DNA from 3 places in the Paenibacillus sp. BR1-192 genome. Region 2 is predicted to be linked to each of the others. Evidence: riboswitches for the same ligand, from Rfam matches in the RefSeq annotation. Region 2 holds a riboswitch; each other region holds the start of a gene.
The links. Region 2 has a riboswitch for ZMP and ZTP ahead of P0X86_RS19780 (bifunctional 5,10-methylenetetrahydrofolate dehydrogenase/5,10-methenyltetrahydrofolate cyclohydrolase). Riboswitches for the same ligand answer to the same signal wherever they lie in the genome.
Positions count from the first base shown of each region.

Region 1: another riboswitch for ZMP and ZTP. It lies ahead of purT (phosphoribosylglycinamide formyltransferase 2); the one in region 2 lies ahead of P0X86_RS19780 (bifunctional 5,10-methylenetetrahydrofolate dehydrogenase/5,10-methenyltetrahydrofolate cyclohydrolase).
Region 3: another riboswitch for ZMP and ZTP. It lies ahead of rpiB (ribose 5-phosphate isomerase B); the one in region 2 lies ahead of P0X86_RS19780 (bifunctional 5,10-methylenetetrahydrofolate dehydrogenase/5,10-methenyltetrahydrofolate cyclohydrolase).

Region 1 is NZ_CP120718.1:4,277,304-4,285,230, forward strand. Features, by position in the region: gene P0X86_RS18930 (cache domain-containing sensor histidine kinase) at 1-314, opposite strand, end outside; gene P0X86_RS18935 (response regulator) at 322-1,956, opposite strand; gene P0X86_RS18940 (MATE family efflux transporter) at 2,153-3,511, opposite strand; gene purT (phosphoribosylglycinamide formyltransferase 2) at 3,829-4,989, opposite strand; ZMP/ZTP riboswitch at 5,073-5,153, opposite strand; gene P0X86_RS18950 (LysR family transcriptional regulator) at 5,214-6,089, opposite strand; gene dapA (4-hydroxy-tetrahydrodipicolinate synthase) at 6,201-7,076, shown strand; gene P0X86_RS18960 (PAS domain-containing sensor histidine kinase) at 7,343-7,927, shown strand, end outside.
Region 2 is NZ_CP120718.1:4,451,310-4,459,236, reverse strand. Features, by position in the region: gene P0X86_RS19810 (nitroreductase family protein) at 1-323, opposite strand, end outside; gene P0X86_RS19805 (MarR family winged helix-turn-helix transcriptional regulator) at 351-752, opposite strand; gene P0X86_RS19800 (YolD-like family protein) at 1,064-1,315, shown strand; gene P0X86_RS19795 (CobW family GTP-binding protein) at 1,393-2,496, opposite strand; gene P0X86_RS19790 (TIGR03943 family putative permease subunit) at 2,493-3,470, opposite strand; gene P0X86_RS19785 (permease) at 3,578-4,588, opposite strand; ZMP/ZTP riboswitch at 4,743-4,822, shown strand; gene P0X86_RS19780 (bifunctional 5,10-methylenetetrahydrofolate dehydrogenase/5,10-methenyltetrahydrofolate cyclohydrolase) at 4,889-5,737, shown strand; gene P0X86_RS19775 (LacI family DNA-binding transcriptional regulator) at 6,035-7,027, shown strand; gene P0X86_RS19770 (glycoside hydrolase family 32 protein) at 7,199-7,927, shown strand, end outside.
Region 3 is NZ_CP120718.1:6,635,472-6,643,398, reverse strand. Features, by position in the region: gene P0X86_RS30570 (L-threonylcarbamoyladenylate synthase) at 1-1,113, shown strand, start outside; gene P0X86_RS30565 (manganese efflux pump MntP) at 1,183-1,746, shown strand; gene P0X86_RS30560 (low molecular weight protein arginine phosphatase) at 1,801-2,388, shown strand; ZMP/ZTP riboswitch at 2,496-2,577, shown strand; gene rpiB (ribose 5-phosphate isomerase B) at 2,692-3,156, shown strand; gene P0X86_RS30550 (TIGR01440 family protein) at 3,237-3,821, shown strand; gene P0X86_RS30545 (serine hydroxymethyltransferase) at 3,912-5,162, shown strand; gene upp (uracil phosphoribosyltransferase) at 5,498-6,127, shown strand; gene wecB (non-hydrolyzing UDP-N-acetylglucosamine 2-epimerase) at 6,196-7,353, shown strand; gene P0X86_RS30530 (AtpZ/AtpI family protein) at 7,529-7,759, shown strand; gene P0X86_RS30525 (ATP synthase subunit I) at 7,756-7,927, shown strand, end outside.

The DNA of each region.
Region 1 (7,927 bases), 170 kb from region 2:
TGTTCATCGTCCCACTGCCCGTCTGCCAGCATATTTTCCTCGATCGCCCGATACAGCTGCGCCATCCCGTCCACGTAATCCTCGAGATTATAGCTAACCTGGTCCACGATTTGCTGGGCATTCAGGAATACGCTTTGCTCTGCCGATCGCGAGAATTTATTGAAGAGCAGTACGGCTACCACGATCACAATGAGCAGAATGAACGCCGAGAAGGACCACATGATGATGGATTGAATGCTGTGCGCCCGGAATCGCTTAACCCATCGTTGAACAAACGGTAGGACCGAGTATCGCTTCGTATACGTGATTTTCACCGATGCCCTACCCCCTCGCTTGTGCCCGATATTCCTTAGGCGAAACGCCGACCTGCTTCTTGAAGCTGAAGCTGAAATAATTCGGATCGGCAAACCCGACGCGCTCCGCGATTTCGAAAGCCTTCAGGTCGGTGGATCGTAAAAGCTCCTTGGCCGTTTCCATCCGCAGCTGCATTAAGTACTGCACATAGGTCATTTTGAGCTCTTTTTTGAATACGCCGCTAAAATAGCCTGTGCTGATATGCAGGTGCATGCACAGCTTCTGCAGCGATATATCCGGGTCGCCGTAATGCTCCCGCGTGTATTGGAGCGCTTTCTCCACGATGTCTTTATAGGCATGCTGCCTAGAGCTGGAGATTTGCTTGCGGATGGCCAAACTGACATCCTGAAGCCAAGCTTTAGCCTCCTGTAGTCCGGAAAACTTGAAGATCTCGGCATGCAGCTGATACCCCGCTCCAAACATCTCCTCAAGCTCGATCCCGGATTCTTTTGCCGTTCGAAGTATGGCCGTTACGACTTCCAGGAGATAGATCTGAACCTCTTGAATCGTGCAGGATGCTCCGATCAGCTCATCGAATATGTGCGTAATCGCTTCACTTAATTCCTCCGCGGTTCCGAGCTTAAGATTGCGGATCAGCGCTTGCTCCTGCAATTCGTCCAGGCGGACCCCTTCCTGCCTCGGACTCTCCACGTCATCGATGAAGATGACTTTCTCGGCACCGAGAATCAGCCGGTAGTCCAGCGCCAGCAGCGCATCCTGGTAGGAGTGCTTAAGATCGGACAGAGTCCGGACCCTGGAACCCACGCCGATCGTAACCGGCAGCTTCAGATAGTGAAGAATGCTTTTGAGCAAACGATCCAGTGCGACCTGCAGGTCGCCAAACCACGACTCGTCCTCGCAGCCGTCATTCGTAATCAAGAACACGATGCTATCCTGGTATATGAATGCGCTTCCAAAAGAAAGGGGATCCATCAGCTCTTTCGCAATGTTCAGCATGGCGTGCAGCATCAAGTCCATATCGCCGGAATGCCGCAGGGAGCTTGATGGAGCACTCTCCTTATGCTCAGCCGCCGGATATAAAGCCATCACCGCGGCGAGATAACAGGCGCCGTTCAGCGGAAGGCCGTAATTCCGAGTTTTCTCCTCAATGATGGACCGGGGCAGTTTTCGGGTTAACAGCGAAGCCAGGAACGATTCCCGAAGCAAAGGCAGGCTTGTCCGGTAATGCTCCTTCAATTGGCGCACGTCCTCACGCTCCGCCACCTCCATATCGATTTTGTCCTTGATCTTGCCTAATAACTCCATGAAGCTTTCGGCAGAGAACGGCTTGAGCAAATACTCATCCACGCTGAGCGTAATCGCTTGGCGGGCGTAATCAAATTCGTCATAGCCGGTCAAAATCACGATTTTGCACAGCGGCTGATGCTCCCTTAGCCATGAGGCCAGCTGCAGTCCATCCTGAAAGGGCATACTGATATCGGTAATAACGACATCCGGCTCCAACCGCTCCGCAGCCTCCACGGCCTCTCTTCCGTTCTCCGCCGTCCCCTTGATCTCGAATCCGCAGGCTTCCCATTGGATTTCCTGAACGAGGCCTTCTCTCACATCGGCTTCATCATCCACTAACAGCACTTTATACAATGCGACCCCTCCCGTTTCTGTCCTGTTCGGTTGCAAACTGAATCTATAGTGATCTTACCTCGCCGCGCCAAAATTGGGAATCTTCCACATTATGTTTTTTGCAACAAAAAAAAGAACGAATGCACGACTCCAGCGAAACAGCGCTTCCCTGTTCCTGGAGTCATGATTCGTTCCGAAATCGATTGTGCAGCATTCCTTACGCCTGAACGGGTACGGAGACGGGTTTTACCGGCGTGCTCAACCTCTTGATGCTCAGATAGTAAGCGATGCCGAGCGGGATGACGGCGCCCAGCCAAGCCAGCGGATTTGCCAGGCTTGCACCGAGGAAGCCGATCTGCGCGGTCAGGAAGATAGCAGCCAGTACCCGCATGATCAGCTCCATGATGCCCGCCACAGTGGGAATTAAGCTCTGACCAAGCCCCTGAAGCGTGAAGCGGTAGATGAAGAGCAGCGAAAGAAGCAGATAGGTGCTGCCGTTCGATAAGAAATACAGCCTGCTGAGAGACAGCAATTCCTCTTGGCCTTGACCCACAAAAAGGCTGACGGCGGCAGGACCCGCGAATATAACCAGCAGGCCCACGGCGATGCTGAATGATCCCGAGAGCCAAATACACTGCTTAACCCCCAGTTTGATCCGGTCTATGCGATTCGCTCCGAAGTTCTGAGCGGCAAAAGTCGCCATCGTAATCCCGAAGGAACTCATCGGCTGCGTGGCGAGCATATCAATCTTCTGAGCAGCGGTATAAGCCGCAACGGCTGATGCCCCGAGACCGTTTAGCGTGATCTGCAGAATAATGGCTCCGATGGCGATAATGGAGGCTTGGAAGCCCATCGGAAAACCTACCCACATATGCTGGCGAATAAATTTCCAATCGATGGACCAGTCGGCATTCTTGAATTGAAGGAGCGGGACCTTCTTATGAATGTAGATCAGACAGAGCAGGCAGGAGAACAGCTGCGATACAACCGTGGCAAGTCCGGCTCCGGCGACTCCCATCTTAAATACGAGAATGAATAAGAGGTCGAGCACGATGTTCAGAATGCTTGCAACGACCAGGAAGAGAAGCGGCGTCCGGCTGTCGCCGAGAGCGCGGAGCAGGTTAGCCAGCAAATTAAACAGAACGGCCGCGCCGACGCCCCAGTTAATGACGATCAGATACGAATACGCATCATCCAAAATTTCGGCAGGGGTGTTCATCATGACGAGGACGGGTCTCGTAAATATAACGCTCACGATGGTGAGGAATACCGTGAACACCAGACTGATCCATATACTCGTTCCCACGCTTTTGCGGACGCCTGCGATATCCTTAGCTCCAAAACGCTGTGCCGTTATGATAGACAAGCCAGCCGTCAAGCCTTGGGCAAAGCCGATGACAAAAAACAAAATGCTGCCTGTCGAGCCAACGGCTGCAAGTGCGTTCACGCCAATGGTACGTCCCACGATAAGGGTGTCCGCCATGTTGTAAAATTGTTGAAAAATATTACCGATCAAAAGCGGGATGGTAAACATGATAATCAGCTTGATCGGACTTCCTTGCGTCATGTCTCTCATGTAGATTCTCCTATGCCGTCAATAAACGTTCCTCTAGAGATTTATTTGAAATATTATGCTTCAAGCAGCGCTTATCGCATCGAATGGAAACATTATAATGGGTGAGGGTCGTTTGTATTCTTGTGTATCTTATCATGAAAGAACATAAATTTCTCCTATTTATTCCCGAAATCAAAACTAAAAGCAAGTACTCGTCATTCGAAGAGTCTGTACCCGATTTGGATCCCTGATTTCTCTATAACTGAAAAGGCCAACCGGTCATTTCGGTTGGCCTTTTCAACATGATGACATGTGATATCCCTATGGAATTCCGATGTTTATGCCTCTTCGACGGCAAGCTTATCCAAGGCCAGCTTCGCACGTGACCGCGCTTCTTCGACATCGCCGGCGGTTGACAGCGCGACTGCTACTCGTCTTCCGACCTTGGTTACCGGTTTGCCGAACATGCGAAGCTGCGTATTCGGAACGGCCAGCGCTTGATCGGCGCCTGTAATCGTATAGTCTTCCAGCTCTCGGCCGGCTTTCAGGGGGCGGCTGGCTCCCGGCGTGATCAATTCGATCTCTGGTATCGGAAACCCGAGAATGGCACGGACATGAAGCGCAAATTCGGATAGATTTTGCGTGACCAGCGTAACCAGCCCAGTATCATGCGGACGCGGGGATACCTCGCTGAAGTACACCTTATCCTCGGCCAAAAATAATTCAACGCCGAACAAGCCGTATCCGCCAAGCTCGTCGGTAATCTTCCGCGCAATATATTTAGCTTCCTCGATTTGCGCTTCAGACATATCGTGCGGCTGCCACGATTCGATATAATCTCCGCTTTCCTGAATATGCCCGATCGGCGCACAGAAGCTTGTTCCATTGACGGAGCGGACGGTCAGAAGCGTGATCTCCGACTGGAATGTAATGAATTCCTCAATGATCACTCTTCCGTTCTGCACGCGGCCGCCTTCCATGGCGACGTTCCAGCAGGACTCGATATCCCCTTCCGAACGGCACACGCTTTGGCCTTTGCCGGAGGAGCTCATCAGCGGTTTGATCACGCACGGAAAACCCATGTCCAGGACAGCCTGCTTGAATTCCTCATAAGTATCGGCAAATCGATAGTCCGCAGTCGGCAGCCCCAACTCCTCTGATGCCAACCGGCGGATCCCTTCACGGTCCATCGTAAGCTTTGCGGCTCGGGCGGTAGGAATCACCCGATACCCCTCATCCTCCAGCTTCACCAGCTCCGAAGTAGCCAGCGCTTCAATCTCCGGTACGATCAGATCCGGTTTTTCCAGCTCAATGATTGCGCGCAGCTTCTCGCCGTCCAGCATATCGATCACATGGCTGTGATCGGCAACATGCATGGCAGGAGCATCGGCATAACGATCGACGGCTACGGTGTGGACACCCAATCGTTGTGCTTCAATTATGACTTCTTTCCCTAGTTCTCCAGATCCCAGCAGCAATATTTTTTTCGTTTTGAACATCGTTGTTTTATCCCCTTTTCATAGTTTCAGAGACGATAGAAGCCCAAGAAAATAATAAAGAGGTAAGGGAAATAAACCTCCCTTACCTCTGCCCAGGCGTACGGCCTTTGTCATCCATGTGCTCCCTCATGGTTCCCCATGCTACGCCAGTCACACATAAACCTATACATTGTTACATAAATGATACTGAATCTTTTCGTTAAATGCAATATCAGCCTGCGTCTTTAAGATTTGGACTTCAACATTTCGATCATATCCTGAAGCGAGTGTGACAGCCATTTCTTAGGATGAATGACAATCTGGATGTCCAGTCGAATGTCAGGGTGTTGAAAGGGAAGAATCGCCAGCTCTCCCCTCTTGATTTCCTCCTCTGCTACCATTCTCGGCAATAGCGAGATGCCGGTACCGGACATGATATATCTTTTGATTGCCTCGGGGTTGCCCAATTCCAAACCAATACGGACGGGAGTTCCGCTGGCGCGCAGCACTTTTTCCAGCATGATCCGGTAATTGCATGTATCCTCGGTCATAATCCATTCGGTATCAGCCAGATGCTCCAGCTTGATGACGGGCAATCTACGAAGCGGATGATCCGGATGGGCAATCAAAAGGAGGGGCTCTTCCCGGATCGAGATCCAATTCAATGAAGTATCTTCCGGTTTGTTCTCCAGAACAAGCCCGAGATCGTACTCACCCTCTCTTACCTTACTGACGATGCTATCTTCACGATCAGGCTGCAAGCGGATGACGAGATCCTCATGCTTCTGCCTCAGCCGATGAATGACGGCTGGAAGAAAATAAGCGGCAAGCGAGTCGATCGTTCCAATCGATAAGTTGCCCCCGCCTTGTTTCGTCAGCTTTTCCTTAGACTGCTGGAACAGATCCAGCATTTGGACAGCATACTTGAACAGCTCCTCCCCTGACTTCGTCAGGCGCAGGCCTCTGCCATACCGTTCAAACAGCTTGACGCCGTATTCCTTCTCCAGCTTCTGAATCTGGGTGGTAACGCTGGATTGTGCATAACCTAATTCGTCAGCGGCTTTAGTAAAGCTCTTTCGGACAGCAACCTCCCTGAAGGTTTGCAGATAGATCAGTTCCATCGCTCTCTCCTTATCAATAATATTGATAATAGCTATCTATTATTATAGATAACACCGATTCCATTTCCTATGGTAAAGTAAAGCCACAATTCATGAAATGGAGGAAAGATCATGTTGAGTCCGCAAGAATTGAGAGGTATTTATGTTCCGGTGGTCACTCCCTTTTCACATGAATACGCATTGGATATTCCGTCTTATCATCGTTATTTGAAGAATTTGTTATCCCATGACATTCAAGGATTGGTCATCAACGGAACGACCGGAGAAGCGCCGACGGTAACTTGGGAAGAAGTGGTTCAGGTGGTGGAGGAAACGCGAAGAGGTTTGGACGGGCGGCTATTGCCGGTCATTATTGGTACGGGTACCAACGATACGTTCTCCAGCATGAAGCGGACGGAATGGGCAGGACATATCGGGGCAGACGCGGTATTGGTGGTCACGCCGTATTACAGCCGCCCTTCGATTGAGGGCATTATACAACATTTCCGCAAAGTCGCGGAGGTGGGAATACCGGTTATATTGTACGAAGTTCCTTCGCGCACTGGAATTTCCTTACCGGTCGATGCCATTCGAAGAATCATGGAGATCCCCGGTGTCATCGGAATGAAGGACAGCACTGCGAGTACGGAGCTTATGAGAAGCTTGTCTCCATACGATACGAAGCCTGTTCTATGCGGGGACGATGTCCGCTTTCATGAGATGCTGCGTCATGGTGCATCCGGGGGCATTTTGGCGTCGGCCAATGTGAATACCGAGGCTTTTATTCGTGTGTATCAATTAGCTGCCCAAGGGGATTATTCTCGTTCCGAAAAGGAGTTTGAAGTGCTGCTTCCCGTTATTCATCAGTTGTTCGCAGAATCCAATCCCGCTCCGCTAAAATGGCTGCTTGCCAAGCAAGGCCTTATCTCATCCGACACCCTGCGCCTGCCGATGGGCACCATTACGGATGAGCTCAAGCTATCCTTGGATCAAGCACTCAAAAACTGAGAAACTTTAAATCGTGGACGTAATAGATTTCTCCTCAAGAGTGGCGGGGCGCATACGCTGCCTTGCCTTTCTTGAATGGATGATTCGGATGCGATAGGGCGCACATGCTTTCAATCAGCAGATGATGGGATGGATGATACTGACATTTTACGCAAAAAAAGAAATCCTGCTTAAATCTATCGCTTTAAAGGATTGATGAATGAAATCGCCCCACTTATAATATGGGTACATTCAATTCCTCCCAGAAATTTGAAAGGAGACTTGCAGTGCTGCCCTATTCCACCCCTAATCATGATTTTGCCTTCGAACAATCTGTAATCGGTATGGCTTTGGTATCGCTAGATGGAACGATTCTTAAGGTCAATTCGGCACTATGTGATCTGTTGGGTTACTCGCCGCAGGAGTTAACTGCCGGGGCGCCGCAAGAAGAAAACAGCCTGCGCGAGTTATTGGATCGAGTGATTCAGAACGCTAGGGCTGCCCAAGGTCATCAGCCATCCGTCCCCCCGGTTGAACATGCTTACCGTCATCCGTCTGATCGCGAGTTATACCTTAGTGCACGCTGCAGCATTGATCACGATCCGGAGCGGGGGCCCAAGGGATACTTGGTACAATTCGAGGATCGATCGCTGCTGAGGCAGCTCATGAAACAGCTGGAGCAGAAGGAACAGAAGCTGAACGAGAAGGAAAATTCGTTTCTGCAGCTGCTGGAAGAGCTCCCTCTCTCCGTACTCATAACTAAAAAAGGCATTGTGCACTATGTTAATTCTGCCGCGCTCCGACTCGTCAATGCGACGCACTCACATGACGTGCTGGGCATTTCAACCGACGTGATCGTCGACGCATCGTAT
Region 2 (7,927 bases):
CCGCGTTCCACAGCAGTGCCCATAATTTCATCTGCATTGTCGAATGCGTTCATATCTCCAAACACCGCAATGACTGCCGAAGAAGTTGAAACTTGTGTTTTGTTCCCTGGTGCAAGCTCTTCAAGCGTCGCTTTTCCTTCCGGGCTATCAACGACAAGAAATCTCCAAGGCTGAAGATTAACGGATGACGGAGCCAAAGTCGCTTCTTCCAAAATTTCAGTCATCTCTTCACGGCTGATTTTGACCGATGGGTCGTATACCCGCACAGAGCGGCGGGAAGTAATAATTTCTTTATAATCATTGTTTAGGGTCGTTACAGACATGGTATTCTCTCCTTTAGTCTCTATAAGTTAATCGGTTTTGCTTGGGTGTTTCATCTGTTGAATCTGGCTGTTCAATTTCTGTAAAGCATGAACAAGCGCAAGTCGTTCTGATTCCGTGAGGTCTGCCTGCAGTTCCTCCATAAATCGATCTTTCTCCGCCTTAAACGCTGCGACTTTACTTTTGCCCACTTCAGTTAGCTGAACCAACGTAATCCGGTTGTCATTCTCGCATCTCGTCCGCAGAAGCAATCCTTCCGCTTCCAGCTGTTGAACATGACGGGTCACCGCAGCTGGATCGATAGACACTGCCTTCTGGAGATCCGACTGGCTAATTTCGCCGCCGGTCAGTTTGCAGAGGAGTTCCAGCCGATTGGGACTAACACCGGCACATCGTTCAAACCGAGTCGCAATGTGCTTATTCAGATGCATTAGCAAGTACAGCAGGTCTTGTGTATGGCATGTAGAGATGATAAAGACCTCCTTCAATTCATTGACTGGTCAATGGTTGATGGGTCAATCATATAGGATTATTTTCTGAAAATCAAGTCTTTTGTATAAAAAAGCGAATCGAGTCCATAGTTCCTTCAGATATTCTGAATCCTGGGAGAGCCCGAGAATTCTGAATCGCATTTGATGTATAATAGGTAGTAGATTCCTAATTCATAGAATGGATGAAAGATTCGTTTTCATTGAGAATGTAATGCTGACGCATGAACAACATAAATCAGGAGGACAAGATTATGGCAAAAGCAAAAGTTCCAAAGCGACCCACTAGGGATGAGTTTGTACTGGAAGAGCTCGGAAATCAGCTAACGGAAGCTTACCAGGAGGAATCGGTCATCGTACTGACGGTCTGGGGATGGGAAGAGGCGGTCCGCGGACAAATCGATCAAATGGACTCCCGCACAGGGAAGGTGCATATGAAACAGAACGGCGTCATTACGAAGGTTCCTTTTATGGATATTATGGAAGTGAATTATCCTAGGGACTAATCATAAACGAACCGAAAAAAAGGAGATCCCTGAGGATCTCCTTATCTTTTTTTCATATCCCTGCATGCATTCGAATGTCACTGCACCACGCCGCTGAGCAAGTCCTCCCACTGCTGGACAATGCGCGTTTTATCCAGGCGATGGCCGATTAACGTAAGATAGCCCCGCTGCAGCTTCAGCGTGCTGGGCTCGATGGCAAGCTGTGAACCTGCCCACTGAACCAGGGAGGGACCCGTGGGGAGCTGAATATATCCTTTGGCCCGTAGCAGGCCGGAACCGCGTGCAGCGAGAAAGGTTTCGATGAGGCTGATCTCAAGCGGGAAAGGGGTCGGGGCAGATAGAGTCAAGGTATCCAGGCCGGTATAGGAATGGCTGCCATGCCCGGCCTCTTCTCCGTGACCATGGCGATGCTCATTGTGAATGAAAGCTCCTTCATGGTTGCGGTGCCCCAGCTTGCTCCGATCTTCTTCGCTGGTCCATTCGCTGCCTTGCAGGCGTTCCGCAGGACTCCCTTGCCGGTTGGAAGAATGAGATGAATGGCTATGATTCTCCGTTGGCTCTAGCTGAAGGGCCGCAAACATTTCATGCTCATCCAAACGGCTGTAGTCGGTTACGGACAGGCTTGCCGTCGTATTGATTTTTCTAATGGAGGTAATGACTTTATGGATCTGTTTCTCTTCGCATTCTCCCGCCTTGTTCAGGATGATCCGGTCCGCGAAGCTGATTTGTCCCCGCAGGGTACGGACCAGCTCGCGACTGGATGCAAAGAAGCTGTTATACTCGAGGAATTTGCTGCAGTCGGCCAAGGCGATTTTGCCACGGATCGATATTCGATCAGCCAATGACAGATCCTGCAAATCCTCAAGAATCTGTTCAGGATTCGCCACTCCGGTCGTCTCGATGAAGACGAGATCGGGCTTCCGATCTAACAGGCTTTTCAGGGCTTGCCCCAGCTCGTCTCGTTTGGTGCAGCAGATGCAGCCGTCAAGCAGCTTCTCGATCGGAAGATCAGGCATTTCACCGGATAGGATATCGCCATCCACGTCCTGTTCGCCCATCTCATTCATCAGGACGGCGGTTCTCCATTGCCGATTGGCGGCATACGCCAGCAGCCTGAGGAGCAGCGTGGTTTTGCCGCTCCCCAAAAATCCGCTAATCAGCACGACGGGTATCTTGTTCATTTATTGATTACCTCCTTGGTCTCGATATCATTCGAATACAGTTCATCAAACTCTGCGACAGAGTCGGGATTCGTGAAAATGTAAGGGGATGACGGCTGCTCGATCGGCTGAATCCGTTCCGCTTGAATCTGCAGCGTTTCCATACCGTCCGAGGTGGTGACCTGGATCGTGCCATCGATCTGAACCCACGCGTCATTCGCGAATGACGAAGCATTCGCGGCGCGCACCATGACCCCGAACGGGACGGCGTCTGCCGTGCAGCACATCACGAGGAAGCGGCTGACGGCGAAGGCGTCTTCGTTCATATGTCCATCGCGGAAAACAAATCCTTGGACGGTGATGGCCTTTCCTTGAAAATGCTGTTTGTACATATCCATGGCCCCAACGGTCTCCGAGAAAATGTCCGGCTCCACTCGGATGACGGGTAAGGTATATAAGCGCTTGGCCAGCTCCGCGAATTCCACGCTGTAGATGTCTTTGGGAACAAAACGCTCGTTCAGTGCGATGTCCTCCGCTGCCGCCAGGTCATCATTCGTTCCATGCTTCTCCATGCCCGATGCGGCGGGAGCATTCCGCTCCTCGGCTTTACGGCGAACATCGGGGTTCGGATAGGTGTAGATCATGCCTTTTTTGGCCGCCATATCGCTGCCGAGGGCTTGGTCCGGCAGGAGCAGGCCGAACAGCAGCGGCACCGTGAATAACCCGTAAACCGATATGTTTTTGATCAGTCCGCTGGGCAGGGGGTGCTCGCAATCGCACACCTCGCCGGAAGCTCCCGCAATGGCGTGCCACAGCATGCCGAAAGCTATGAACAACAGCGGCACCGGACAGAGCAGAAGCAGGGTCTGCATATGGGGAGCCAAGTAATAGTCCAGCGAATTTGATGCGTTCAGATGCATGATATAGGCGGCCAGAGCTGCGATAAGCAGCGATCGCAGTATATAGTGGCTTCGCAGGCTCAGACGGGGCTTCACGTCCCGAACACCTCCAATCTCAAGTGGATATCCGAAGGCATAACAGCCTGAAGGTGCCGTTATTCCAACCGTTTTCGTGTATTGCCACTCCAGTTTGTTTACTACACCTAACCGCCGAATAGCGCGTTGACGGCTACAGAGCCGATAAAGACAAGCGTAATCACCAGCAGGCTTAAGCCGATCACGAATTTGGTCTTGAAGGTAGCCGACAGCATGAGCAGGCTTTTGAAATCCAGCATCGGGCCGAGAACCAGGAAGGAAACCAGCGGGCCGACGGTAAAGGTGTGCGTGAATGCCGATGCCACGAAGGCGTCCGAAGTTGAGCAGAGGGACAGGATGAAGGCAAAGCCCATCATGAACAGATAGGAGGCGGCAGGACCGTTCCCCAGAGCCAGCAGCTCCTCCCTCGGAATGAAGGATTGGATGCAGGCCGTCAGGAATGCGCCCAGGACTAAATATTTGCACATCTCGATCAGCTCGTCTCCGGCGTGGACAAACATGCTTCTCCAGGTTTTGGGATGCTCATGCAACAAACGTTCCCCCTTGCTGGAGCCCTGTTCGGCGAACTCTTGAAAGGAACGCTTCAAGGGGCTGCTTCTTGAAAAAACATAAACGAGCAAACCCGTCGTCACCGCGACTGCAAAAGCCAGTCCCATTCGTCCGATCGTCACTTCGGGATGCGAACGGAAGGCCATGATCGTTGATGCGAATACAATGGGATTCAGAATAGGACCGCTGAGGATAAAGGTGACGGCGATATAGGCGGGCATCCCCTTCAGCATCAACCTGCGAACGACCGGGATCATCCCGCATTCGCAGATGGGAAACAGGATGCCGAGCATGGAAGCGAACAGGACGCCAACCATCGGATTCTTCGGCGTGAGACGCCGCACCCATTGCTCTTTTACGAACAACTGCAAAAGGGACGACAGCAGCACTCCAAGCAAAATGAAAGGAAGTGCCTCAAGGAAGATGCCCGTGAAGACGGTTTTAACCTGCTGCAGGTCTTGGCTGGGTATGGGGTTTAAGTCCTTCTGCAGCCATATCGTCAAGACCGGAATCACGAACACAAGCGGCAGTATAAAGGGCAGCATTTTGAAGATCGCCGGATATCTCATCAAGGCCTCCTGGAACGAATTGTTCTTAGGACATTCTATGCTTGTACCATCGGCAACATACGTGATTTCAGGCAACAAATCAAAAACTTTACGATTAAAGGGCGGCCGCATAGCCGGTGGCGCGAAGTCCAAAGTCGTGATATATTAAAAAAAGTTATCCATGTGTTACTGGCGTAGCTTGGGTTACCAAGAGGGAGCACATGGGATCATATGCCGTACGCCTGGGCAAGAGGTAAGGAGACGTTCGAGTCGCCTTGCCTCTTTATGTTTTTTAATACAATGGCGAAGGAGCGGATTAGCATGAGTAAGGAACCCGTAATTTTGGATGGAAAAAAAGTATCCGATGATATCAAGGCCAAGCTGGCGGTGAAGGTACAGGAATTGAAACAGCAAGGGGTAACCCCCTGTCTGGCAACGATTCTGGTTGGCGATGATCCTGCTTCGGCGACCTATGTGCGGATGAAGGGAAATGCGTGCGAGCGGCTTGGCATCATATCCAAAAAAGTAGTGCTGGAGACATCGACAACGACGGAGGAGCTGATCGCCGCGATTCAAGCACTGAACGAGGATCCGAACGTCCACGGTATTCTGCTTCAGCACCCGGTACCGCACCATATCGATGAGCGGGCGGCTTTTGATGCCATCGACATGAAAAAAGACGTGGATGGAGTAACCACGCTCGGGTTCTCGCAAAATGCGTTTGGTTTCGCCGATTACCCGTCATGTACGCCGGCGGCGATTATCGCGATTATGGACTATTACAGCCTGCCGATCGAAGGGAAGCATGCGGTGGTGGTCGGACGCAGTCCGATTTTGGGCAAGCCGGTATCGATGATGCTGCTCAATCGCAACGCCACGGTTACGATCTGCCATTCGAGAACGAAGAACCTTGGGGAGATTGTGTCCCAAGCGGATATTGTGGTTGCGGCCGTAGGCAAGCCTAATTTCATTCAAGGGGACTGGATCAAGCCGGGTGCCGTCGTGTTGGACGCCGGTTACAATAAAGGGAATATCGGGGACTGCGATTACGAAGCCTGCGCCAAGGTGGCTTCCGCAATCACGCCGGTACCGGCGGGCGTCGGCCCCGTGACGATAGCGACATTGCTGAAGCATACCGTCGAATCGGCCGAGCGAACCGTCCAAGCTTAAGGGAATGCACTTGACTACTTGCATGTGAAGCAAGGCTGCACCCATGAATCATCCCCTTCGAATCCTTCATTTCATGTCAGAGCCTGGAACATAGAAGCCAATATGGACCATGCAATGCTAGGCTTGGAGCCCGCATTTCACGGACCCCTGGACGTCATGGTATAGTTAGGAATAAGAGAAATACGAAGGGGAGAGATTCATGTTTATACGAATCATGGCCTGTTGTGCGGGACAACAAGGAGCTCCAGAGAATGATCCGTTCGATGCAGCGCTGCTAACGGCTCCGGAGATCTTGGCATGAAGAACACGATCGCCGATATTGCCCACAAAGCCGGAGTTGCCAAAAGCACGGTCTCCCGTTTCTTGAACGGAGGATCCGTCAGTCATGCGACACGCCGCAAGATTGAGCAGGTTATTCAGGAAACCGGCTATATCCCGAATTCTTTTGCGCAAAGCCTGAAAGCGAAAAAAACGAGCATGATCGGCACCATTATGCCGCGTCTGGACTCCTTCTCCGCATCGCAGACTGTCGCCGGCATGGACGAAGAATTAAGAAAACACGGATATCAGCTACTGATCATCAACGCAAGCCAGGATTTATCCAGGGAGATCGAAGCGCTGTATGATCTCGCCAGACAAAAAATATCAGGCATTATTCTGTTCGCCACGCAGGTTACGGAAACCCATCTTGCCGCGATTCAAGAGATCGGCATTCCGGTCATTCTGCTCGGACAACAGCACGACCATGTCCACAGCATGATCTATAACGATTATGCCGCAGGTTATGACATGGGCCGGTACGTGCTGTCGATGGGACATCGTCAAATTGCCTATATCGGGGTGACGGAAAAGGACGTAGCCGTCGGAGTCAAGCGGAAGGAAGGGTTCCTCAAAGCGGTAAGCGAGTATGAAGAGGCGGAAGCGGTTCTCTATGAGAGTGGATTCAAGATGTCGGATGGTGTGAAGACGGCATGCTCCATGTTTGAGCTTCACCGAACGCTGCCAACGGCCGTGGTCTGCGCCACGGACAACATTGCGCTAGGCGTGATGAAAGCTGCGAACATGAAAGGCATCTCTATTCCCGACCAACTTTCCGTGACCGGATTTGGCGGATACGACGTAACCGAGGTGATTCATCCCGGGTTAACAACGGTGAAATATGGATATTTCCAAGCGGGCCACCTCGCGGCACAGCATATTATGAAGCTGGTCAACGACGAGCCGGTGGATTTCCTGACGATCATGAATTGCGAGATGATTCATCGGGAAAGCGTTGACAATCTGAATTAGGTATTTTATACTTCAAATAACGGAACCGGTTCCAATCCGAGTGTTTGCTTGGTATTGGAACTGAGTTCATTATTTTTACCTTTGATTGGAACCGGTTCCACCACAGTAGCGTGCACGCGTTAGCATGATCTGTTTGATTTTTCAGCAAGCCCATTTATAAGGAGAAGAGATATGGACAGAGAACTGAAATACCGACGCCTGGATCAGGCTTCTCCCGAAGAGCTTTCCTCCATTAGGAAGAAAGTGCGATTAAGCGAATGGAGGCAAAAATTTCACGTGCAGCCCATCATGGGCCTGATGAATGATCCCAATGGATTTTCTTATTACAACGGAGAGTATCACTTGTTTTACCAATGGTTTCCTCTGGGTACGTTTCACGGCTTGAAATACTGGTACCATACTTCCTCGAAAGATCTGGTGTTTTGGCAGAACCAAGGCATCGCAATTGAACCCGGTCACCCGCATGATGCATATGGCGCTTATTCGGGCAGCGGTATCGTGAAAGATGGCAAACTATGCCTCATGTATACCGGGAATGCCCGGGATGAGGAATGGAACAGGCAATCTTATCAATGCATGGCTGTGATGGACCGCGACGGATCCATCACGAAGCTCGATAAGCCGCTGATCGACCATGTGCCGGACGGATACACCGAACACTTCCGAGATCCGAAAGTATGGCAAGACAAAGACAAGTACCGGTTCGTCATCGGTGCCCAAAGGGTTAACCAGACAGGTGCGGCTGTCGTTTATGAATCCTCGGATCTATTGGTTTGGGAATTCAAGGGGGAGATACAAACCCGGCTTCAGCATTTCGGCTATATGTGGGAATGCCCCGACTATTTTGAACTGGATGGCCAGGGCGTGCTTCTGTTTTCCCCGCAAGGGCTGCTTCCGGAG
Region 3 (7,927 bases), 2.2 Mb from region 2:
TCGAAGCCAACCAAAGTGTGGCACGTCTTAAGCTCCCTCTCCAAGGAGAGCCTCGGGTCCGAGAAGGAAGCGAAGCAGGCGCTGCACGAAGCAGGCCAGGTGCTTGCACAGGGCGGTACGGTGGCTTTTCCGACGGAAACGGTGTACGGACTTAGTGCTGACGCCGGCAATACGGAGGCGGTCGAGCGCATCTTCGCCGCCAAAGGTCGGCCATCGGACAATCCGTTGATCGTGCATATCTCGGAGCTGGCTCAGCTTGACGGCTTGGTCCAGCAGGTGAACGAGACGGAGCGGGCGCTGATGGCGTCGTTCTGGCCCGGACCGCTGTCGCTGGTGCTGCCCGTGAAACCGGGCGCCGTATCGCCTCGCGTGACGGCCGGGCTCGATACGGTTGCCGTGCGGATGCCGGATCACCCCGTGGCGCTGGCTCTGATCAGCGCCGCCGGTTGTCCGCTTGCCGCACCGAGCGCGAATCGCTCCGGCCGGCCAAGCCCGACGCTGGCCAGCCATGTGCTGGAGGATCTGGCGGGGGCGATCGACGGCGTGCTCGACGGCGGCCCGGCCGGGGTGGGCGTCGAGTCGACGGTGGTGCAGGTCGGCGAAGACGGTGCCGTCACGGTGCTCCGCCCGGGCGGCGTCACGCTCGAGCAGCTTGCCGCGGTGGCGGCAAGCGTGCGCCAGGACCCGGCGCTGCAGCGCGCTGCCGGGGAGGCGGAGAGCCCGGCGCCGCGCTCGCCGGGCATGAAGTACACGCACTACGCACCGAAGGGTGCGATGTGCGTGGTGCAGGGCCCGCGTGCCGACGCGGTGTCGGCACGCATCGCGGCCGAGCTCGAGGCGGCGGCCCGGCGCGGGGAGGTGACCGGCGTGCTGTCGTTCGACGAGCACATCGGTCGCTACCGCGCGGACGTTGCCGTCTCGCTCGGCAGCCTGGCCGAGCCGGAGGAAGCGGCCCGCCGGCTGTACGCCGGCCTGCGCCGCTTCGATGAAGAAGGCGCGACTTTCATCCTGGCCGAAGCGTGCCCGGAGCAGGGGCTTGGCGCAGCCGTCATGAACCGGCTGCTGAAGGCCGCGGGACATCACATCGTCCACGTCCATGAAGAGGTCGATTGAACGGTTTTAGCATGATTTCCCCCTTGTCCGCATATGGTGTACAAGACCATGGGACTTGGGGGAATGGGGATGTTGGAGGCGTCTGTCCAATCGGGACAGCTTGCGGCGATTCTGCTGATGGCGGTTGCACTCGGGCTAGACGCATTTTCGCTTGGCATCGGAGTCGGAATGAGAGGCGGCATGCGCTTAGGCCATATGCTGGGCATCAGCTTCATGATCGCAATGTTTCACATGCTTATGCCGCTGGCAGGCTTGTTTGCCGGCCGCTATGTAGGCATGCTGCTGGGGCACGTCACAGGGTTTGCAGCAGGCGGGCTACTCCTCCTGCTGGGCGGGCATATGCTGTATAATGCTTGGCGGGGCGGGGAAGGTCAGCGCATTCATCCTACCGCGTTCTTGGGCATGCTGCTGTTTTCGCTCAGCGTCAGCATCGACTCCTTCTCGGTAGGCGTTTCGCTTGGGATGTTCGTGGATGATGTGCTGCTGATCGTGATCTCCTTCGGTGTCGTGGGCGGTTTGCTATCCATTCTCGGCCTGCTGCTCGGCCGTCAGGTGAGCAACAAGCTGGGGGAGTACGGCGAGATGCTGGGCGGACTGATTTTGATCATCTTTGGCGTGATGTTTATCTTTTGATGCAATATTTGTTACAATAATCCCAAAACAACCTACAACGGGAGGTACGGGACCGTGAAAAATATATTGTTTGTCTGCACGGGGAATACCTGCCGCAGCCCGATGGCGGAAGGGATGCTGCGCAAGCTCGCCAAACAGCGGGGCATTCCCCTGGAAACGCAATCCGCCGGCGTCTCGGCCGTGGACGGCATGCCGGTATCCCGTCATGCGGAATCGATACTGCGGGACCAGGATATTCAAGATCGTTTGGTATCTAAGCCGCTGACCGCGAATCTGGTGGAATGGGCAGACCTGATTCTGACGCTGACCCAGTCGCATAAGCAGTATGCGATTCGGCAGTTCCCGCATGCGGCCGACAAGATGCACACGCTGAAGGAGTTTGTGGAGGATGACCGGCGGGTGCTGGATGATCTGCGGGAGCAGGACAGCCTGTACGCGACGCTTGAGCTGGCCAGATCGCTGGGCCGCGATGTCAGCGACCGCGACCGGGAGCGTCTGATCGAGCTGCGCCAGCGCATTCCGAGCTTCGATATCTCCGATCCTTTCGGCGGCTCGCGGGAGGAATACGAGGCGACGGCGGCGGAGATTCGGACGGCGCTCTTCCGCCTGCTGGACAAGCTGGAAGCGGATCAGCATAAATAGGATCGGGTTCCACGGAAACGAAGAGTGAATCTGGATCCGGGCTCAATCTGGCTAAAAAAGCCGCTTGCCTTTCGCAGGGTATTGCTTTAAGATGAAGGTGAAAAACATGAATCCGATGTAACTGGCGACGAAGTGGATGAAACCACGATGGAGCATCGGAATATACGGCCGGTCGCCTGGGCAAAGAGCATTTGGAGCACAATACGTGCGCCGACTGCTCTTTTTTCGTCTTTTGCGTGGAGTTTGGGTTATAATGAAACAAGCTAAAACGCAAAAGCGAACATTCGAGGGGGTTTTTCATAGATGAAAATTGCATTGGGTACCGATCATGCCGGCATTCGTCTGAAAGAGGAGATCGTGGAGGTCATTCGGGGTCTTGGACACGAGGTGGAGGATCTTGGCTGCGGCTGTTCCGATTCCGTGGATTATCCCGATTACGCGCTTCCGGTGTGCGAGAAGGTGGTCTCGGGTGAAGCGGATCGGGGCATTCTGATCTGCGGAACGGGAATCGGCATGAGCATTGCCGCCAACAAGGTGCCGGGCATCCGTTGCGCGCTGACGCATGATGTATTTTCGGCCAAAGCCACGCGTGAGCATAATGACAGCAACGTGATTGCGCTGGGCGAGCGCGTCGTCGGCCCCGGGCTTGCTGCCGAGATCGTCAGCGCATGGCTGACAACGGATTTCAGCCAGGGCGAACGCCATGTCGGCCGCGTGAACAAGATCAAGGCCATCGAGGAGCGTTACCTGAAGAGCGAATCGCGATAGGTCAACGCGTAAAGCTGCTGCGGTTATTGCGTATGGAATGAAGCATCTTCTGTGAAAAAAATCATCGGGAGGACTGTGACATGACGGATATCCCCAAGGTTTCCTTGAGCGAACAGACGGCGCGGATCGTCCGCGAGCTGGCCGAAGCGGCAGCCTTAGGACCGGGCAAGGTGCTGGTCATCGGAGCCAGCACCAGTGAAGTGGTCGGACGCCGGATCGGCACGGGCGGCGCTCTTGAAACGGCGCAGCAGCTTCTTCAGGGCATTGCCGAGGTTCAAGCGGAATTCAGCTTCGCTGTAGCCTATCAATGCTGTGAGCATTTGAACCGGGCGCTAGTCATGGAGCGGGGGCTGCTTGAAGAGCTGCGCCTGACGGAAGTGGCGGCTGTACCGATTCCGGGGGCGGGAGGCTCCATGGCCTCGGCGGCGTATCGGAGTATGAAGGAGCCCTGCCTTGCGGAATCCATTGAGGCCCATGCGGGTGTCGATATCGGCGAGACGCTGATCGGCATGCATTTGCGAAGAGTGGCGGTTCCGTTCAGGCCGAGCGAGCGTTATGTCGGCGATGCGCGCGTAACGGCGGCTTACACCCGGCCGAAGCTGATCGGCGGAGAACGTGCCGTGTACCGGCTTGAGCAGCGGGATGATTCCACGCTGTGCGATTGATTCGAATGAGAGCCCGCTTTAGTCATTAGGTAAACTTGTAGTCTTGACTTGGCAAGAGAAAATAACGATTGATTATGGGAGGATATGAACATGATGGAACATTTGCGGAAGAATGACCCGGCTGTATTGGAAGCGATGGATTTGGAACTGAAGCGTCAACGCAGCAACATTGAGCTGATTGCCTCCGAGAACATCGTCAGCGAAGCGGTTATGGAAGCCATGGGGACGGTACTGACGAATAAATATGCGGAAGGCTACCCTGGCAAGCGTTATTACGGCGGCTGTGAGCGAGTGGATATCGTGGAGGATATCGCCCGTGACCGCGCGAAGGAATTGTTCGGTGCCGAGCATGCCAACGTTCAGCCGCACTCCGGCGCCCAAGCGAACATGGCGGTGTATTTGGCTGCGCTCAAGCCTGGAGATACCGTGCTCGGCATGAACCTGGCCCACGGCGGCCATTTGACTCACGGAAGCCCGGTTAACGCGTCCGGCCTTCTGTACAATTTCGTTGCGTACGGCGTGCAGGAAGACACGTTCCTTATCGATTACGACGAAGTCCGCAAAGCGGCTTTCAAACACCGTCCTCGTCTGATCGTGGCGGGTGCAAGTGCATATCCTCGCATCATTGATTTCGAGAAGCTTGCTGCCATCGCGAACGACGTAGGCGCATTGTTCATGGTCGATATGGCTCATATTGCGGGTCTTGTTGCCGCGGGTCTTCACCCGAATCCGGTTCCGCATGCCCATTTCGTAACCACCACGACGCACAAGACCCTTCGCGGACCTCGCGGCGGCATGATTCTGTGCAAGAAGGCATGGGCACAGGCGATCGACAAAGCGGTGTTCCCAGGCTCCCAGGGCGGACCGCTCATGCATGTCATTGCTTCCAAGGCCGTTGCGCTTGGCGAAGCATTGGATCCGTCCTTCAAGACGTATGCAGAGAACGTCGTGAAGAACGCGAAAGTGCTGGCTGACACCCTGATCGAGGAAGGCCTGAACATCGTTTCCGGCGGAACCGATAACCATCTGATGCTGGTCGATACCCGCAATCTGGACATCACCGGCAAAGACGCAGAGAAGGTGCTGGATTCCATCGGGATTACCGTCAACAAGAACGCCATCCCGTTTGATCCGACGAGCCCGTTCGTCACGAGCGGTATCCGTATCGGTACGCCGGCAGTAACCTCCCGCGGCATGGATGAGCAGGCGATGGTGAAAATCGCGAAGATTATTGCCATGACCTTGAAGCAGCCTAAAGACGAAGCAACGCTGGAAAAAGCGGGCCGTTTGGTGGCTGAGCTTACGGATCAATATCCTCTTTATGCCGAAATGAAATATTAATCACAGTTTCGTCAGCATAAGAGGCCTATGATAAGAGGACCCCACCTGAAGGTGGGGTCCTCTTTTAGGAGCTGTCACATTCTGGCCAGATTGCTATGCTCGCATGCTCCCGGTCGGGTCGCTTGGCGGTGAGGATCAATATAGGCGAAAATGGAAAACCTAGGTGCAGGGCTGACGAAGATCCGGTTATAAGGTCAAAACTCACGGAAATAAACATGACTCGTGCAGGTGTCAATTGACTAGAGGGAATGATATAATAGACAGGATTTATGGAGCTCACAAGTATTTACGCCCATATTGAAATAACATTTGCATTCAAACCGGAGGGACCAGACATGGGAAAATTGGTGATTTGTGATCACCCGTTGATTCAACACAAACTTACATTTATACGCGATATGCGGACTAACACAAAAGACTTTCGCGAATTGGTAGACGAAGTCGCGACTTTGATGGCTTATGAAATTACGCGGGAGGTTCCTCTTGAATCGATATCTGTTCAGACGCCGGTAGCCGAAACCCAAGGGAAAGTCATTTCCGGCCGGATGCTCGGCCTCGTGCCCATCCTGCGTGCGGGTCTTGGCATGCTGGACGGCGTGGTCAAGCTGCTTCCCGCTGCCAAGGTAGGGCATGTCGGATTGTTCCGCGACCCGGAAACGCTTCAGCCCGTGGAATATTATACGAAGCTTCCAACCGACGTGACGGAGCGGGAATTGATCGTCATCGATCCGATGCTGGCGACGGGCGGATCGGCCATCGCTGCGATCGACGTGCTGAAGAAGCGCGGCTGCACCCAGATCAAGATGATGAATCTCGTAGCTGCGCCGGAAGGCGTAAAGGCCGTGCATGACGTCCATCCGGACGTGGATATTTACGTTGCTGCTCTGGATGAAGGGCTCAACGACCATGGCTACATCGTACCGGGCCTGGGTGATGCAGGAGATCGGCTGTACGGCACGAAATAAGAGCCGAGCCAGTCATTCTTACGACTTGAATTGAAAAAACAAGCATGCAAAGAGGGGTAATTTCAAACATGTCAAAAGTGAAAGTGATGACGATATTTGGGGTCCGCCCCGAAGCGATCAAGATGGCGCCGCTTATTCTGGAACTTCAGCGCCATCCGGAGCATATCGAATCGGTGGTTTGTGTAACTGCGCAGCATCGGCAAATGCTGGATCAGGTGCTTGACGTGTTCAAGATTGTTCCGGACTACGACTTGGACGTGATGAAAGACCGTCAGACGCTGAATGAGATCACCGTACGCGTTCTGGAGGGGCTTGAGCCTGTCCTGCGCGAGGCCAAGCCGGACATCGTGCTGGTGCACGGCGACACGCTGACAACGTTCCTGGCCAGCTATGCAGCCTTCCTGCAGCAGATTCAGGTCGGCCATGTAGAGGCCGGTCTTCGCACATGGAACAAGCTGAATCCTTATCCTGAAGAAATGAACCGTCAGCTGACCGGCGTGCTGGCCGATCTGCACTTTGCGCCGACGGACTGGTCTGCCGAGAATCTCCGCAAGGAGAACAAGCCGGAATCCCGCATTTACGTGACGGGCAACACCGCTACGGACGTGTTCCAGTATACGGTTCGGGAAGGATATACCCACCCGGTTCTGGATTGGGCACAGGGCAAGCGCCTGATCCTGATGACGGCGCACCGCCGCGAATCCCAAGGGGAGCCGCACCGTCAGATTTTTGAAGCGGTGAAGCGCATTGCCGACGAGTTCGAGGATATCGCCATCGTCTACCCTGTGCATCCGAGCCCTGCCGTCAAAGAGCCGGCTCACCGCATTTTGGGGAACCACCCGCGCATCAAGCTGATTGAACCGCTGGATGTCGTGGATATGAACAATATTTACACCCGTACGCATTTCATCATTACGGATTCGGGCGGCATGCAAGAGGAGGCTCCGTCCTTCGGCGTGCCGACGCTGGTGCTTCGGGACACGACGGAACGTCCGGAGGGCATTGAAGCCGGCACCCTGGAGCTGGTAGGCACCCAGGAAGAGAATGTGTACGAACGCATTAAGGCTCTGCTGACCGATCAGGAGCTCTACGACAAGATGAGCAAAGCCGCTAATCCTTACGGGGATGGACAAGCTTCCCAGCGAATTGTCAATGCGATTTTGCACCATTTTGGCATTCGAAAAGAGCGTCCTGAGGAATTTCACAGAATGTTCACAAAGGCATAGTTTACCGTATTCTGATTGGCAAGGGGACAGCATACAGTTGAACTGTACGGTTGCCGCGGCGTTTTGCGCAATTCAGACTGCTCAAAACGCCGATTTTACACGGGAAATCCATCAAATCGATTCATTGACAAACTCTTGTTATATTCAGTAAAATGAGTTGGGATTAGAGGTTCATATGAAAAATCCGAAAAGTCAAGATAACCCTTGGTTGATAGCGCTATACATTAGCGGGGCGGGCGGTTTGCTTGCCGCTTACATTCTCATCGGTTTTTTTACCGGGCGATGGCTCATGAATCAGTTGGACGGGCCCAGAGTGTGGCTTGCCATTGGTACGCTTTCGGGGCTCTTTGTAGGGATTTTGAATATCGCTCTTCTCATTAAAAAGTTTTTGGGGGCGCAGGCGTGAATGATTTGACTTCCATTGTGAACGCTGTATTTAGAGTATCGTTACTCTTATTGTCTGCCTTGTTTCTCGGATGGGCTCTCTATCCGGAATTCCGCCCGATAATTATGGGGTTGATCATGGGCATGGCGGCGGGCTTGTTTAATGTACGCTTCCTCTCCATGAAAGTGC